DNA from 3 places in the Streptomyces sp. NPDC104371 genome. Region 1 is predicted to be linked to each of the others. Evidence: riboswitches for the same ligand, from Rfam matches in the RefSeq annotation. Region 1 holds a riboswitch; each other region holds the start of a gene.

Region 1 (2,253 bases):
GACGTCGTCGGGCAGGAACCCCTCGACGGCGGCCGTGTCCGGTCTGCGGCCGGAGATCTCCGCGAGCAGGCTGTAGTAGTCGGCGGACCGCAGCTCGAAGTCGACCCAGGCCGCGGCCTCGGTCGGGGTACCGCGCAGCAGGTCCACCGAGGCCTGCGCGAGCAGCTCCGGTACATCGCCCCGCGCCGCCTCCTCGGTCAGCCCGCGAAGCTCCGCGACAGCCTCCAGCGCCCGAACTCGCTTGGCCTTCCCCGCCAGCAGCATCCCCAGCCGCCCGGCGGCCGGCTTGGCCTCGGCCAGCAGCGGACCGAGCCGCTCCGAGAGCGCCGCGGCCGTGTCGACGGCTCGCCGCGCGTCGGGGCCCGCTTCCACCAGCACCTGCAGGGCCATGACGAGTGCGGTGGTCCGCGGCTCCGGCCGGTCCACGTCGATGTGGACGGCGACGGCCTCCCGAACGGCATCGGCTATCTGACGTGCCGCCGCGATGACCTGATCGGCGGTCCGCTCCCCCACGCCGGGAATCTGCCGCAACCGGTAGGGACCGGCGTCGAGTACCTGCCGGACCGACCGCAGCCCGCTCCGCTCGACTTCCCCGAGCCTCAGCCGCCCCTCGGTGACCTCCTTCAACCGGGTCACCGGGATGGCGTCCAGCGCCTGTTCCGCCGCCGTGTCGCAGATCGGCTTCAGCGCCGCCCGAACCGCCTCGACGGCCCGCCCGTGGTCGTCGGCCACCGCCTGCGCCGCCTCGTACAGCCGCCCTCCCGCGGCAACCGCCTCCCGCTCACCGCGCCCCATCCCGCCCCGGCCCCTCTCGCCATGTCCCCGCGACCGTCGAAACCTATCCAACGCGTCCGGCGCACGCGCCAGCACCGGGGCGGGACGCGCTCCCCGAGGGCGGTACCCGTCCGACCGCACCAGAACTTAGGGTTACCTAAGTTTCACTCCTGACACAACATCTGGGATGCGCGCACTCGCCGAGTTCTAGATGTAGTGTTGGCGGTGCTGGTGGTTCGCCGGGCACTGCTGTGTTCGGCGTCGCAAGAGGGAACCCGGTGAGAGTCCGGGACTGCCCCGCAGCGGTGAGCGGTAACGACCGCCGTCATACGCACTGGGCCCGACGTACCGGGCCTGGGAAGCGACGGCCAGTAGGGGTCTCGTACAACACGAGACGCGCCCGCGAGTCCGAAGACCTGCCACCGGTGCGCACACCGGACAGCGGCGTGCGCGCTCCGAGGCCCCGAGGGAGGGCCAGGTGGCAGCCGCACGGATCCGGGCGAGGCGTACCGCGTATCTCCGCCGCCCCGGCGTCCCGTCGTACGCGCCGCGCCGCTCCTCCCCTCCCGGTCCTCGGACGGAGACGGGAACGAGCGAGAGGAGCCGGCGACCGATGAACGGTCTCGTGTATTTCTCCAGCGTCTCGGAGAACACCAAGCGCTTCGTGGAGAAGCTGGGCCTGCCCGCCACACGCATCCCCGTGCACCCGCACCGCGAAGGCATGCCCCGGGTCACCGAGCCGTATGTGCTGATCGTGCCGACCTACGGCGGCGGTGACCGCTCCGGAGCGGTCCCCAGGCAGGTCATCCGCTTCCTGAACATCGAGGCCAACCGGACGCTGCTGCGGGGGGTCATCGCCTCCGGCAACACCAACTTCGGCGCCGCCCACTGCCTGGCCGGCCGGGTGATCTCGGCGAAGTGCCAGGTCCCGGAGCTGTACCGATTCGAACTGCTGGGCACGGACCGCGACGTCCGCGCCGTGAGGGAAGGACTGCGGGAATTTTGGACACGACAGACGGCGGAGCGACAGGCGGCATGAGCACCCTCACCACGGCAAGCACGGCCCCCGCGGCCCCGCGCGAGTCGGTCGGCACGCGCAAGGACTACCACGCGCTGAACGCCCTGCTGAACATGTACGACTGCGACGGCCGCATCCAGTTCGGCAAGGACCGCGAGGCCGTCCGCCAGTACTTCCTCCAGCATGTGAACCCGAACACGGTGGAGTTCGGGTCGCTGAAGGAGAAGATCGACTACCTCATCGAGAACGACTACTACGAGGAGGCGCCGATCCGGCGCTACCGGTGGGAGTTCCTGGAGGACCTGTACCGGCAGGCGTACGCCCATGAGCACCGCTTCCGCACCTTCCTGGGCGCGTTCAAGTACTACACCTCGTACACGCTGAAGACCTTCGACGGCTCCCGCTACCTGGAGCGGTACGAGGACCGGGTCGTCGCCACCGCCCTGTTCCTGGGCGCGGGC
Region 2 (2,253 bases), on a different contig from region 1:
AGGTGGACGAGCCCGCGCTGCGCGAGACGCTGCCGCTGCGGACCGCCGACCGTGCGGCGTATCTGGCGTGGGCGACCGAGGCGTTCCGGCTCACCACGAGCGGGGTGCGGCCGGACACGCAGATCCACACCCACATGTGCTACGCCGAGTTCGGTGACATCGTCCAGGCCATCGACGACCTCGACGCCGACGTCATCAGCCTGGAAGCCGCCCGCTCCCACATGCAGGTCGCTCGCGAACTGGCCGCTCACGGCTACCCGCGCGAGGCCGGGCCGGGCGTCTACGACATCCACTCCCCGCGCGTCCCGAGCACGGACGAGGCCGCGGCCCTCCTGCGCACCGGCCTGAAGGCGATTCCCGCCGAACGGCTGTGGGTCAACCCCGACTGCGGCCTGAAGACCCGCGGCTGGCCCGAGACCCGCGCCTCCCTGGAGAACCTGGTCGCCGCCGCCCGCACCGTCCGCAGCGAGCTGCCCACCTCCTGACCGAGCAACCCATGGGCCGGGACGCCACCAGCGTCCCGGCCCCTTCCTGCGGCACCGGCAGGGGCGGGACAGCGGTGAGCGGGAACGACCGCCGTCCTACGCACGGGGTCCGACACATTCGGGTGCGGACGGCGGGGCGAGCGGCCTGGTCAGCGGGACAGGGCGCAATCTCCGCACAGGGCCCCCTTGCGGCCCGGAGCGGCGCGGTAGATCAGGCAGCAGCTACGGCGCCGGTACGTTCCGCCGGGCGTCCTGGCGCTCGCACCACGCAACGGGGGCCTCTCCAGGAGAAGCGCGGTGAGGGCGCGGGTCCGCGCGGTGACCTCCGGGCGGGACACTGTGATCATGGTCGCCGCTCCGTTGACGGCCGAGGCGGTGTTGCCCCACAGGATGTGCCGGGAGACCGAGAACCGCGCCATGGCGTCGGCGAGTTCGCGCAGCGGGCCGTCCAGCAGGCGGCTGCTCAGGTCGTCAGCGAGCTGCGAGAGCGAGCCCTCCCCGCCGCCGGTGAAGGCGTCGTCAGGCAGCGACAGCGGCAGCGGGCCGCCGAGCACGGGTTGCCACCACAGATCCGCGAGGCCGGGCGCGAGGACCAGACCGTGCAGTACGGCGGCAGCCAGCGCCGGGGAGACCAGCCGTGCGGCCAGCCCCAAGTGTGCGACAGACGCCGCGACCCGCGTCTCGACCGCGGCAGGCGGCTGCCCGCCGGTCGCGGCCAACCGGTCCCGTACGTCACTCACCCGGGCGTCGAGCAGCGGACGGGAGAGTGACTGCCAGGGCTCGGACGGGTGCGTACCGGGCGGGTGGGTCTGTACGGCGAAGAACGGGCCGAACGCGGCGATCTCCTCGATCACCGTGCTCTCCGTAGGGTTGCTGGTCATGCCGGGACGGGGTCCGATTCGTGCGAGGGGGGCGGCATCCGGACGTACGGTGCCGAATCGGGCCTGGAAACGCCACTCAAGGCGAGCCCTCCTTCGGGATCGTGCGTCCCTTTGCGTATGCGGGCGGAGTGAGGGCTCAGTATCTGACTCGCCCGCAACCTCGCGGTGGCGGGCTCACAGTGGCGCGACCGTGCTGGATTCCCACCAGCTTCCTCAAGCCATCACTACGCAGGGACCGTATGGCCCGTATCTCCGGCCGTCAATCCAGCGTGTGCCGAATCGGGGGGCGGAGCAGTGGAGTCGTGGATGTGACGAGGGCGGGTGCCGGGGGAGTCGGTGCGCCCCCCCGGCACCCGCCCTGGCTCACAGTGTCAGCCGATGGTCGGCCACATGCTGCTGCGGGCAGAGAGCTTGCCGTTGCCGTCACCCGGGTACAGGTACAGGCCGCCCGAGCTGTTCACGGCGGCGATGTCGGCCTTGCCGTCACCGTTGTAGTCGCCGCCCATCAGGACCGGGAACGAACCCCATGTCGGGTCGGACCACATGGCGTTGCCGTACTTGAACTTGCCGGTGCTGGTACCGGTGTAGAGGTCGAGCTGCCCGGACTGGGCGATCGCCGCCACGTCGTTGAGGCTGTCACCGTTGAAGTCGCTGCTGGCGATCAGCTTCTTGTTCCAACTGTCGTCGTTCCACGCCTCGCTGCGCGAGCCGTCCAGCACACCGTTCGCAGCCGTGGGGTACGCCCACAGCCGCCCGGTCGGAGCGACCGTGATCAGTCCGTCCCGGGTCCAGCCCTTGGCTCGGTAGGTCGCGATCGAGGGGAACGAACCCCAGGTCGCGTCCTTCCACATGGACAGCGGGGAGCCCAACTGGCCGGTGGCGGTGCC
Region 3 (2,253 bases), 170 kb from region 1:
CAGCTCGGGCACGTCGGAGGGCGAGAACAGCGACCACGGCTCGTCGGCGGCGACCCGGCGCATGAACTCGTCCGGCACCCAGTGCGCGAGGTTGAGGTTGTGGGTGCGCCGGGCGTCCTCGCCGGTGTTGTCGCGCAGCTCCAGGAACTCCTCGATGTCCAGGTGCCAGGTCTCCAGATAGACCGCCGCCGCGCCCTTGCGCCGACCGCCCTGGTTCACGGCGGCGACCGAGGCGTCGAGCGTCTTCAGGAACGGGACGATGCCGTTGGAGTGCCCGTTGGTGCCGCGGATCAGCGAACCCCGCGAGCGGATACGGGAGTACGACAGCCCGATGCCGCCGGCGTGCTTGGAGAGGCGGGCGACCTGGTGGTAACGCTCGTAGAGGGAGTCCAGCTCGTCCTTGGGGGAGTCGAGGAGGTAGCAGGACGACATCTGGGGGTGCCGGGTACCGGAGTTGAAGAGCGTGGGGGAGGAGGGCAGGTACTCCAGCCGGCTCATGAGTGCGTACAGCGCCGCGACCTCGTCCACGGCGTGGGCGGTGTCGTCCTCGGCGAGACCGGAGGCGACGCGCAGCAGGAAGTGCTGCGGGGTCTCGATGACCTTGCGGGTGATCGGGTGCCGCAGCAGATAGCGGCTGTGCAGGGTGCGCAGGCCGAAGTAGCCGAAGCGGTCGTCGCCGGCGGGGTCCACGAGCGCGTCGAGGCGGTCGGCGTGGAGGCTGACGAACGTGGCCGTGCGGTCGGCGATGAGCCCTTCCCGGTGCCCGACGGCGATGGACTCCGTGAAGGACGTGACCTGCTGCGAGGCGGCCTCGGCGGCGATGGAGAGCGTCAACAGCCGTGCGGCGAGCCGGGAGTAGGCGGGGTCCTCGGAGATGAGCCCGGCCGCGGCCTCCGTGGCCAGCTCGCGCAGCTCCGCCTCGTCCGCCCGCGCGGAGCGGCCCCGCAGCGCGGCGGCGGCCACCCGGCCGGGGTCCGCGTCGGGGAGGTCGGCGGTCAGCTCGGTCAGGGTCCGCAGCAGGGCGGCACCGGGACCGTCGGTCCCGTCGGTCGCCGCGAGTGTCGCTGAAGCCGGTTCGGCTGGCGCGATGGTCACGTAGGGCTCTCCCTCGCTCGGCACGGGGCCTGGCAGAGGGCGGAGGCGGGCTCACGAGCGCGTGCGGGCGCGTCGCGTCCACCGGCCCATTCCACGAGGCCCGGACGTCAGGGCGCCCGGACCGGACGGTCGGGCGCTGCTGTCGGCAGGTCCTCGGACTGGACCTCGTACACCACCCCGTCCGGGGACGGAGGCGTACAAGTACACCGTTGCGGGACAGTTCCGGATTCGCACCGGATTCCCCTGCGGCGACAGCGAGCACGAGCATACATCTTGTGCCGGGTCGCCATGCCACCACCACATGTTGTGGCTGTATGGGTCGTAGTGGATCAGATAGCCCATGGCCTCGGGGCATGTCAGAGTGTCAACGCATAGGTGAGAAGGGTGACGTCGGTGAGTTCGGGGACGGGGTTCCAGTCGCGGTCGGGGGTGCGCGTGAAGCCGAGGCGGGTGTAGACACGGTGGGCGGAATGCATGGTGCGCTGGGTCGACAGGACGAGGCGCGCACAGCCCGGGACGGCCCGTGCGCGGTCGACACAGGTGCGTACGAGAGCCTCGCCGATGCCCCGGCCGCGCGCGTCACGGGAGACCGCGAGCATGCGTATCTCGGCCTCCCGGGGCCCGGCGATGTCGGCCATGGGGCCGCCGGAGGGGACGAAGGTCACGCCGCCGAGCACCCGGTCGCGGTCGACGGCCACCAGCACCTCGGCGGTGGCGGCCCGCGCGGCCACGTCCCGCAGCACGCCGAGGTAGGGGTCGCTGTCCCCGAAGTCGAGCAGCCCGTCCTGGAGGTAGGCCTGGGCGGTGATCTCCCCGAGGGGGCCGTACTCGGCGGCCTGCGCCCGCCGGATCAAGATGTCCATGGGGTCAGTGTGCGGGACGGGGTCAGTGTGCGGGACGGGCGCGACAACGGGCCGCCGGATGTCCGTCCGACGGCCCGCGATCGGGTCACGCGCGCTGTGCGCTCACCGCGTGCTCAGTGCGCCGCCTCCGTCAACTCGGCCTGGACGCCCGGGTCCCCGGCGTCCGCCGTGTAGTCCTCCGGCTTGGTCTCGTCGACCCCCTCCGGGGCCTTCAGCGCCCGCAGGACGACCGTCACGACCACCGTGACCAGGATGTTCAGCACGAAGGCCGTCAGGCCGATGTAGCCGATCTCGC

The links. A riboswitch is a leader RNA that binds a small molecule or an ion and turns the genes downstream of it on or off. The one in region 1 is predicted to bind cobalamin.
Region 2: linked by a shared signal. The riboswitch ahead of ACZ60T_RS00960 ((2Fe-2S)-binding protein) and the one ahead of nrdI (class Ib ribonucleoside-diphosphate reductase assembly flavoprotein NrdI) in region 1 are both predicted to bind cobalamin.
Region 3: linked by a shared signal. The riboswitch ahead of ACZ60T_RS08030 (ribonucleoside-diphosphate reductase subunit alpha) and the one ahead of nrdI (class Ib ribonucleoside-diphosphate reductase assembly flavoprotein NrdI) in region 1 are both predicted to bind cobalamin.

What each region holds. Positions count from the first base shown of each region.
Region 1 is NZ_JBVJNF010000002.1:650,183-652,435, forward strand. Features, by position in the region: gene ACZ60T_RS08765 (DEAD/DEAH box helicase) at 1-795, opposite strand, end outside; cobalamin riboswitch at 990-1,212, shown strand; gene nrdI (class Ib ribonucleoside-diphosphate reductase assembly flavoprotein NrdI) at 1,388-1,813, shown strand; partial or broken gene nrdE (class 1b ribonucleoside-diphosphate reductase subunit alpha) at 1,906-2,253, shown strand, end outside.
Region 2 is NZ_JBVJNF010000001.1:190,901-193,153, reverse strand. Features, by position in the region: gene metE (5-methyltetrahydropteroyltriglutamate--homocysteine S-methyltransferase) at 1-485, shown strand, start outside; gene ACZ60T_RS00960 ((2Fe-2S)-binding protein) at 635-1,366, opposite strand; cobalamin riboswitch at 1,483-1,604, opposite strand; gene ACZ60T_RS00955 (trypsin-like serine protease) at 1,738-2,253, opposite strand, start outside.
Region 3 is NZ_JBVJNF010000002.1:482,036-484,288, reverse strand. Features, by position in the region: gene ACZ60T_RS08030 (ribonucleoside-diphosphate reductase subunit alpha) at 1-1,095, opposite strand, end outside; cobalamin riboswitch at 1,223-1,370, opposite strand; gene ACZ60T_RS08025 (GNAT family N-acetyltransferase) at 1,452-1,958, opposite strand; gene mctP (monocarboxylate uptake permease MctP) at 2,072-2,253, opposite strand, start outside.